Regions from separate parts of the Priestia sp. MDV22-iso46 genome, predicted to be linked through region 3. Evidence: riboswitches for the same ligand, from Rfam matches in the RefSeq annotation. Region 3 holds a riboswitch; each other region holds the start of a gene.
What was found. A riboswitch is a leader RNA that binds a small molecule or an ion and turns the genes downstream of it on or off. The one in region 3 is predicted to bind cobalamin.
Positions count from the first base shown of each region.

Region 1: linked by a shared signal. The riboswitch ahead of AC4NPH_RS23550 (ribonucleoside-diphosphate reductase subunit alpha) and the one ahead of AC4NPH_RS24720 (HoxN/HupN/NixA family nickel/cobalt transporter) in region 3 are both predicted to bind cobalamin.
Region 2: linked by a shared signal. The riboswitch ahead of nikA (nickel ABC transporter substrate-binding protein) and the one ahead of AC4NPH_RS24720 (HoxN/HupN/NixA family nickel/cobalt transporter) in region 3 are both predicted to bind cobalamin.

Region 1 covers NZ_JBZVWT010000006.1:16,559-19,842, reverse strand. The annotation lists gene AC4NPH_RS23550 (ribonucleoside-diphosphate reductase subunit alpha) at 1-1,319, opposite strand, end outside; cobalamin riboswitch at 1,453-1,638, opposite strand; gene menC (o-succinylbenzoate synthase) at 1,919-3,022, opposite strand; gene AC4NPH_RS23540 (o-succinylbenzoate--CoA ligase) at 3,026-3,284, opposite strand, start outside.
Region 2 covers NZ_JBZVWT010000009.1:99,434-102,717, forward strand. The annotation lists gene AC4NPH_RS26360 (GNAT family N-acetyltransferase) at 1-207, opposite strand, end outside; gene nikA (nickel ABC transporter substrate-binding protein) at 277-1,818, opposite strand; cobalamin riboswitch at 1,961-2,152, opposite strand; gene ftsZ (cell division protein FtsZ) at 2,155-3,159, opposite strand.
Region 3 covers NZ_JBZVWT010000007.1:93,342-96,625, reverse strand. The annotation lists gene AC4NPH_RS24730 (undecaprenyl-diphosphatase) at 1-428, shown strand, start outside; gene AC4NPH_RS24725 (organic hydroperoxide resistance protein) at 581-1,000, shown strand; cobalamin riboswitch at 1,106-1,288, shown strand; gene AC4NPH_RS24720 (HoxN/HupN/NixA family nickel/cobalt transporter) at 1,422-2,219, shown strand; gene AC4NPH_RS24715 (M20 family metallopeptidase) at 2,449-3,284, shown strand, end outside.

The DNA.
Region 1 (3,284 bases), on a different contig from region 3:
CTGCAGTAGATTATGCCCTCGTGGCGGTTTTGATTAGCTCGGTTAACCGTATCACGATAGAACATATAAGGCGTTCCGGTTTCAAGCTGCGAAAGCATAATGCGCTTGAAGATTTCAATAGCAGGTACTGTTTCTCTTGAAAGCTGTTCATTATTTACACACTCAGCGTAACGAGTGCGGAACGAACCGCTGCCTTCTTCTTCATCATAAAAATCTTCTAACGAGTAGCCCATCAGCGTACGAACTTCGTGAGGATCGAATAAGTGCCAGTCTTCACGTGCCTCTACTTTTTCCATAAACAAATCTGGCAAACATACGCCAGTGAATAAATCATGCGTGCGCTGACGTTCGTCACCATTGTTCAAACGCGCGTCTAAGAATGAAAAGATGTCTTTGTGCCATACGTCTAAATATACGGCAATAGCTCCTTGTCGTTGACCTAGCTGATCGACACTTACAGCCGTATTATTTAGCTGTTTCATCCATGGAATTGTTCCTGATGATACGCCTTTAAAACCTTTTATATCACTTCCTCGGCTTCTAATATGACCGAGGTAGACACCAATTCCGCCTCCATTTTTACTAAGCGTGGCCAAATCTGTATTGCTATCATAAATACCGCGTAAGCTGTCATCAATCGTATCAATAAAGCAGCTAGATAGCTGTCCGTAGCTCTTTCCTGCGTTTGAAAGTGTTGGTGTGGCAACCGTCATATATAGACTAGAAAGCGCCCAGTACGCTTCTTTTACTAATGCTGTTCGATTTTCTTTCTTTTCTTGAGACATCAGCGTCATAGCAATGATAAGAAAACGTTCTTGCGGTAATTCGTATACGCGCTTATCATGTGATGTCGCTAAATAGCGATCTGCTAATGTCAACAATCCAATGTATGTAAATAAACGATCGCGTTCAGGAATAATGACTGAAGCAATTTCATTAATTTCTTCTTCTGTATATGTTTTTAATAGCTGCTTATTATAAATGCCGATTTTTGTTAGTTTTTGAATAAGCTGATAAAACGAACCGTACTTCTCTTTTTTATCGTAACCTCGGTTGTCCGCTGCTTTTCGATATAGTTCGTTTAAGTAGACGTCTGCCGCTACGTACGTCCAATCGGGTTCTTCCATTGAAATACGCTCTAAGGCTGCCAAAATTAGTACGTTTGCAACCTTTTCGTCCGTCATATTTTCCTTTACTGTAACAGTTTGAATAACCTTTTCCTCATACAAAGAAAAATCAAGCTGCGTAAATTCTTTTTTTAAACGTTCAATATATGCAGTTAATTCATGTAGAATTGTAGGCTTTAATGTATTCACCATAAATATGGCTCCTCTCTTCACTTCAAAATAAAAAATCGCTCACCGTACCTCGGTGAGCGAATAGAACGAAGATAGAAGAAGACACTAAGTCTTTTCTCAATCCTCGCTCTACCCTCTCACCTCCCGAAGAAGATAAAACGACATAAAAAAGGCAGGTCTCCTGACTTATGCTTCTTTTTACTTTAAGGCCTTCCCATGATGTTTACTCACAGTGGATCTCCTTATTTCATCAGCATTCACAGTTGCGGGGACAGCTTTGGACTTTCACCAAATTCCCTTTTAAGTCTTTTTATCAGACACCTTTTTCACTGGAAAACACAAAATATAGTATTTTATTATGGATTTCAAAACAACATATTGTGTTATGTTATAAACACATTATATAGGACAACTTAGAAAACTATCAACCTATTTTCAAAAATAATTTTGTTTTTTACGATAAAACTCTTCGACCTTTTTCATCAAACTATTCCATCATAACATGTTTTGACACGCTTGATGGAACAATGTGCTCTTTTTAAAAAATTTGTCCTATTTTTCTACTAAACATTGACAACCTCAATAAAAAAAACCGTTTTTCATAAAAAAACGGTTTTTAATTATTTGTATTCTTTTTCAAATGCTGTGATTGTTTTGATAAACTTTTTATCAATATCGTATCCTATCCCCGGTTTTCCCTTCACCTTTATTACTCCGGCTTCTACCTCTACTTCGGGCTTAATAATATCTTTTTCCCAATAGCGAGACGACGCAGAAATATCACCTGGTATCGTGAAAGAAGGCAGTGTGGCAAGGGCGATATTATGAGCTCGTGAAATCCCTGCTTCTAACATTCCTCCAACCCAAAGTCTTACACCATGCTGGACGCATAAATCATGAATTTGCTTTGCTACGGACATTCCGCCAACTCGACCGATTTTCACATTGATAATCTTACAGCTTTCTTGTTCAATTGCATGACGTGCATCTTCATAGCTCACAATACTTTCATCTAAGCAAATCGGCGTCTTCATTTGCTTTTGTAACAATCGATGATCAAGGATATCATCAGAACTTAACGGCTGTTCGATCATCATTAAATTCAATTCATCTAGTTTCTTCAATGAATCACTATCGCTTAACGTATAGGCTGAATTGGCATCAGCCATAAGAGGAATGCTTGGAAATTCATCTCGAATTTGTTTCAGTAGCTCATAGTCAGCACCCGGCTTAATTTTCACTTTAAAGCGCTTATAGCCATCTTTCATGTAAGTCTTTATTTGTTCTTTCATTACGGAAATGTCATTTAAGCCAACTACCACTCCAGCTTCTACAGCAGGCCTTACTCCGCCAATTACTTCAGATAACGGCTTATTTTGCCGCTTTGCATACAAATCCCATACAGCACAGTCCAAAGCTGCTTTAGCCATGTTATTTCGCTTTAGAGGTTTGAATAGCTTTTGAACATCCTCTGGTTTTTGAAGCTGCTGATGAAGAAGCGAAGGAATTAAAAAATCGTCTAACATATGAAAACACGTCTGAATCGTTTCTTCCGTATACCAAGGAGATGAAAAAGCAACGACCTCTCCCCACCCTGTAAAACCTTTTTCATCTTCTACTTCCAGCAAAATCAATTCTCGATCCTGCACCGTACCATAGCTTGTTGAAAAAGGAGAAAGAAGCTTCATGTCAATTTTATAAAGATGTACTTTTTTTATAATCATCGATTAACTACCTTTCTGTATGAACGATGATAGCTTCCGGCGTATGATTTTATTAGAAGCCGTTCGCGGCAGCTCCTCTACTCGAACGAAATACTTTGGAAGTTTGTACTTCGCTAAAAATTGTTGCATGTGTAAAGATAATTCTTCATCTGAAACGTCTTCTTTTATAACGATGCATGCTGCCGGAACTTGTCCCCATTTTTCATCGGCTACTCCCGTTACACCAGCCTCTTTAACAGCAGGGTGCTTCAATAAAATATTT
Region 2 (3,284 bases), on a different contig from region 3:
AATTACTTGTTGATTTTCCGTGACAGCTGCAAAAAAAGCAGCGCCTTTCGCTTGAACATAATGTTCATTAAAATGAAGCAAATCCACAGAAAGCTGATTTTTTTCCAGCATAGGAAATAGCTCATTCCGCATATTCATGACAAACTGAATCACTTCAGCATCCTTTTCTTTTACTTCTTTAATTTGATACATTTGTACTTCTTGCACGTTTACTGTCACATCCTTTTATCTATCATTGTATCCTTTCTCTTTTTCCTATAGGAACAACAATATTGACTATGGCGTTACGTCTAAATGCTGAGTCAGCATATAATACTCGCTTGGATTTGTTGTCCAGTTTTTCACTTTTTGATTATAAGCAACAACAATGTTTGGATGTACAATCGATGACGTCAGCATTTCCCCATTAATCAAAGCGGTTGCTTGCTTGGCTAGCTGATCTCGTTTTGCGTCATCTACTGTTGAATTTAACTGTTCTATCATTTTTGTTAGCGTATCGTCATTAATCCGGCTGGCATTTAAACCACCGCCCGGCAAATAGTTCGTGCTTAAATAATAGCTGGCATCCCCTCTAGGTGCTGTGATAAGGCTGTACAATGCTAAATCCCAATCATCTTTTGCCATTACATATTCATCGCTGTCTTCAACTAGGTGAATCTTAATATTAATTCCTAACTCTTTCGCATTAGACTGTATAAGCTGAGCAATCAAAGGAAGTTCTGGCAATGAGCTGTATGTGACAAGAGAGAGGGATAATGGCTTTCCATTTTTGATTACTTTGCCATTTTTGAGTTGATAGCCTGCTTTCTCTAAATATTTTTTAGCATATGCTATTCCTTTTGTCTCACTAGCAGTATTATCAGCAAAAGGAAATTGGGGTAAAAATGGACCTCGAGCCGCTGCCGCTTGATTGTTCATTATGCTGCTGACAATTTCTTTCCGGTTCAGTAAGGTATCGATAGCTTTTCTTACAGTTTCGTCTTTTAATGCGTCATTGGTTTGGTTATAAAGCAATAAATGAGTACGCACACTAGGTACTCCACTTACTTTGAAAGACGAATTCGCTTGTAAAGTGCTCAAGCTTTCTAAAGGCGGGCGATAAATAATATCGGCTGTCCCGGACTGAAGAGCCGCAACTCGCGCATTAGCATCTTCGTTAAATGCAAAGATCGCATTTTTCAATTTTACTTTCCCATTCCAATAATGTTCATATCTTTCTAACTTCACTTGATTTCCTTGATCGAAAGTCAAAACGTGAAATGGCCCTGTGCCAATGGGCTTCTTAGCTATACTAGAAACATCAACATCTATAATAGCTGTGTTTGGATGCACTAACTCAGAAGGAAATTTAGGCATTGGTTCTTTTAATGTAATTGTCAGCGCATGACCGTTCGCTTTCATTTCTTTAATATTTAAAGCGTTTTTCATCGCATAACTTTGATCTATCGTTCTTTGAAGAGAAGACTTAACGGCATTTGCATCTAGCGCTTTGCCATTTTGAAACGTAATGTTCTTTCTTATCGTAAATGTCCACGTAAGACCGTTATCTTTCGTTTCCCACTTTTCAGCAAGCCAGGGCTTTATTTTTAAATCATTGCTGATTTTAACAAGCGTCTCCCCTACTCCCGCACGAACTGCTGTATAATTATCATCCGTATGAGGATCAAGCGTTGCAGATGTAAAATTAAATAAAAACGTCACACTTTTATCCGTTTTCTTTCTTTCTTTTATACTTATGCTCTCTTCATTAGGAGCGCAAGCAGTGAGGCAAAGTAACACAAGAAATATCATAGATACGAGTTTTTTATTATTTATCATTGATTTTTCCACCTTCTATTTTAATACACAAAAAAGCACTTCTAAAAAGAAGTGCTTGTCTTCACAACAAATTCAGATAAACGTATCCCTTGTTTATCCTATTTTTGGTTCTGCCAAAACACCTCCCTATCCTCGTAGGTTATTGTGTGCTGCGATTTATGGCAGGTCTCCTGGCTTCAAGTCACTGCCTTATACCGCCTTCCCGTCTCTAAATAGACAGTGGCTTTTTTGACATAAGGCTCCTTGTTACAGTGGCGGGACCGCTCCGGATTTGCACCGGATTCCCTTTTAAGGCAATTGAAAAACAATTGCCACCATAAAAGCTGGTTATTTAATTTAGTAGCGTGCTCTTGAAACTCTAGAAGTAGAAGCTGATGGTGAAACATCTTCATCATCAAATCCAGTGGCAATAACGGTTACCATCATTTCGTCCTTTAAATCTTCATTGATCACGGACCCAAAAATCATATTTAAGTCCTGATCAGAAGCAGACGTGACAATATCTGCTGCTTCCTGTACTTCGTAAAGACTCAAGCTGCTGCCGCTCGTAATGTTCAACAGCACGCCTCTTGCTCCATCAATCGATGCATCTAGCAGCGGACTAGAAATCGCTTTTTTCGCTGCTTCAATTGCCCGGTCTGATCCGGAAGCTCGTCCGATACCCATAAGCGCAAATCCTTGATTAGACATGATGGTTTTTACATCAGCAAAGTCAAGGTTAATCAGCCCCGGAACAGCGATTAAATCTGAAATACCTTGAATACCTTGGCGAAGAACATTATCTGCTTCACGGAATGCTTCAAGCATAGGCGTCTTTTTATCGACAATTTCAAGCAAGCGGTCGTTTGGAATCACAATAAGGGTATCTACCGATTCATTCATCGCAGTAATACCGCCTACTGCTTGCTTCGTACGTTTATTTCCTTCAAACTTGAACGGGCGAGTGACTACTCCAATTGTTAAAGCATTTAGTTCACGAGCAATTTGGGCAATAACCGGAGCTGCTCCAGTACCGGTTCCTCCGCCCATGCCAGCTGTTACGAATACCATATCTGCGCCTTGCAGTACTTCTTGAATTTGTTCTCTGCTTTCTTCGGCTGCTTCTCTTCCCACTTCTGGATTAGCTCCTGCACCTAATCCTCGCGTTAAGGCCGCACCAATCTGCATTTTCACATCTGCTTTAGATAAGTTAAGCGCCTGAGCATCCGTATTAACGGCGATAAATTCTACTCCTTGTACACCGTGTTCAATCATACGGTTAACGGTGTTATTTCCTCCACCGCCGACCCCAATTACTTTAATTCGCACTAGTGGCGATACATCTGCATCAAATCCAAACATTCTAAGTTCCTCCTCAATGATCAAAATTACTTTCTCTTATTATCCGAAAAAACACGTGAAGAACCTTTTACTCCTATGTTTAACGCGTAACTGTTCTTTTGTTTTACAGATTTTATACACTTCTC
Region 3 (3,284 bases):
GCCGTGTTGTAGCATTTCAAGCTTTATGTGCTTGTGCCACAGGAGTCATTATCAATAAAGTGATTAGTTTATTTGCTTATCGAGATCGTCCGTTTATCTCTCACCACGTGAATCAGCTTATTGATCACGCCGCAAATTCTTCATTTCCAAGCGATCATGCTACATCTGCATTAGTTATCACTTTTACCATTTGGTTGCATTTCAAACGTTCAGGGCGCATGTGGGTTGTCATGGGCGTACTCATTGCCTTTTCACGCGTATGGGTTGGCGTTCATTATCCATTCGATGTGTTAACAGGAGCCGTTTTAGGCTGCGTGCTGGCGCTGTTTATTCATTATGTTATTTTTAATACGAAACTGATGAGGGCTATTACCAACTTGTCTATTTTTCGAAAATCAGCTTATGACGAACAGTCTCAATATTATTAAGAAAAAGTCGCAAATACGCGGCTTTTTTTATTGGGAAATTTTTAATGCATTTAATACTTGTTTTTTAAAATTAAATTGTGTACAATTAAATTACAGAAACGATAAATAAAAAACTTTTAATAAAATTAACGAAAAAGAGGAGAGGTTTATACATGAAAGCTTTATATGAAACAACAGTCGTTAACACAGGTGGAAGAACAGGAGAAGTTCACTCTTTAGATAACATCTTTAACTTAGACGTTGCAACACCTCCAGCGCTTGGTGGAGAAGCAACAACAGCAACAAACCCAGAGCAGCTGTTTGCAGCTGGATACAGTGCTTGTTTCAACAGCGCGTTAGAATTTATGTTGAAAAAACATAACGTAGAAATCAAAAGCAGTGAAGTAAAAGCTACTGTTCAGCTGCTTCCTGATAAAGCTGATCAAGGAGTGAAAATTGGAGTAGCGCTTGAAGCTCATATCGAAGGCTTAGATTTAGAAACAGCGAAAAAATATGTAGACCTAGCTCACTCATACTGCCCGTATTCAAAAGCAATCAGCGGTAACGTAGACGTAACGGTAGAAGTAGTTTAATTGCTTTAAAAAGCCCTGCTAAGCATGTAAAGCTTAGCAGGGCTTTTTTATTTGAATTTTCTCTATTCATTTGTAAGAAGTACTAGTATAATGAGGAAGAAAATGAATCATTCGCACAGTTTAGGTGCTCTTACATAGCGTAAGAGGTAACAGGGAATCGAGTGCAAATCTCGAGCGGTCCAGCCACTGTAAGCAGGGAGTTTTCTATCTTATCGTCACTCAAAACGGGGAAGGCGGTAGAAAATGATGATCTCAAGCCAGGAGACCTACCTATTCTGTACACTTGACTCTTCTAGGAAAGAGGCGGTGTATCAAGGTACGCAGTGAGCAATTGCTGTTTATTTTCATATGCCGACACATCCTCAATTTCTATAGAATTGAGGCTTTTTTACGTTTTATTTTTAAAAAAGGAGTGTAGGAAATGGAAGGTTTATCAGTTTTTTTACTTGTCTTTTTATTAGGAATCAGGCACGGATTGGATGCAGATCACTTAGCTTTTATTGATGGCCAGACTCGATATAATTGGCGAATGGGCAGCCGTTTTGCCCCTTGGGTCGGAACGCTGTTTTCACTAGGTCACGGAGGAATGGTGGCCGTCACGGCCGGAGTGCTGGGCGTGGTGATGAAGAATTTTACGTTTCCATCGTATTTCGATCATTTTGCATCTTGGGTATCCATCATCTCTCTCTTTCTAATCGGGACATTAAACACGTATCATTTGCTTCGAACCAAAAATAAAGAGGAAGAGTTTCAGCTGAGCGGGTTAAAAGGAAAGTTTATTCCGAAAATCGCAAAAGGAACAACGAATCCTTTTTTAATTATTCTTGTAGGAGCATTGTTCGCTTTAGCAGCCGAAACGGTCAGTCAAACGGCCGTGTGGTCTCTAGCTGTAGGGAACGCAGGCAAGTATACGCCGCTTTTGTTAGGACTAGTGTTTATGTTTGGTATGATGCTTACAGATACAATCGATTCGATGATTGTACATAAAATGGTGAATGAATCGAGTAAATTTGGACAATCTGCTTCCCGCTTGATGGGCTGGGTTATTGTTGTCCTCGCGTATGGTGTGTCATTCTATTTAGCATTCACTTTCTTTAACCCATGGGCCGAAGTAAACTTTGAAATGGTTGGCGTTATTCTGTTTATTTTTTTAGTGTCTATGTTTGTTTTTGTGAGTGTGAAGTCAAAAGGGAAAAATATTAAAATAAATGTCAATTAGTCAAACGAAAGCTTTAATCTGTTGAAGATTGAAGCTTTTTTGTATGAATTTGTTGAAGTTTATGGCTATTTTCGGTCGGTTATGAATAAGTTAAAGTATTATCTGTATTTAAAGGATGGAAAATTGTCTGAAAACCATTATAATTAAGGATAATTTAAGGTCGTTATGTGAAACGTAGAACATAGTTATACGTACGATAAATAAAAGCATTTAATGCAAGCAGCAGGGGTTGTTTGGAGGAGGAATTGATTTGAGTCAGGTAATGGTAGAACAAAGCGTGTTTAGTTATTTAAAAGAACACGAACAAGAGATGCTTGAAGATTTAGTTGGATTTGTGAAAAAAGAATCACCGTCCTACAGTAAAGAGTTAGTAGATCAGTGTGGAATGTATTTAACGCAGCTGTTTCATAAACGGTTAGGGGTAGGATACGAAATCATAGAAGAAAAAGAAGTAGGAAACCATTTGAAATTTACGATTGGAGAAGGAGAAAAGCAGCTTTTAATTATCGGTCACTTTGACACGGTATGGGAAAAGGGAAGGCTGAGTCTAAGAACAGAGGGAAACAAGCTGTACGGTCCGGGAATTTTAGACATGAAAGGCGGCATTGTGCAATCTATATGGGCGATTAAAGCGATTCAAGAGCTTGGCTTATCGCTCGATAAAAAAATTGTGTTTTTCTGCAATTCGGATGAAGAGATTGGGTCAATTTCTTCTAAAAAATACATTGAAGAAGAAGCACAAAGAAGTGAAGCAGTGCTAGTAGCGGAACCGGCGGTGGCGGGTTCAGGCGCGTTAAAAACGTCGCGCAAAGGAGCGGGAATTTTCACCGTAAAAGCATGGGGACGAGCAGCACACGCGGGTAATCACCACAAAGAAGGAATCAATGCGATTGAAGAGCTGGCGCGCCAAGTGATTTTCTTGCAGGGTTTAACAGATTATGAAAAAGGTACAACGGTGAACGTTGGGACATTTACGGGAGGCAGCGGTACAAATGTAGTGCCGGAATATGCAGAAGCGCACGTGGATTTACGTGTTTCTACAGAAGAAGAAGCAAAACGCATGAC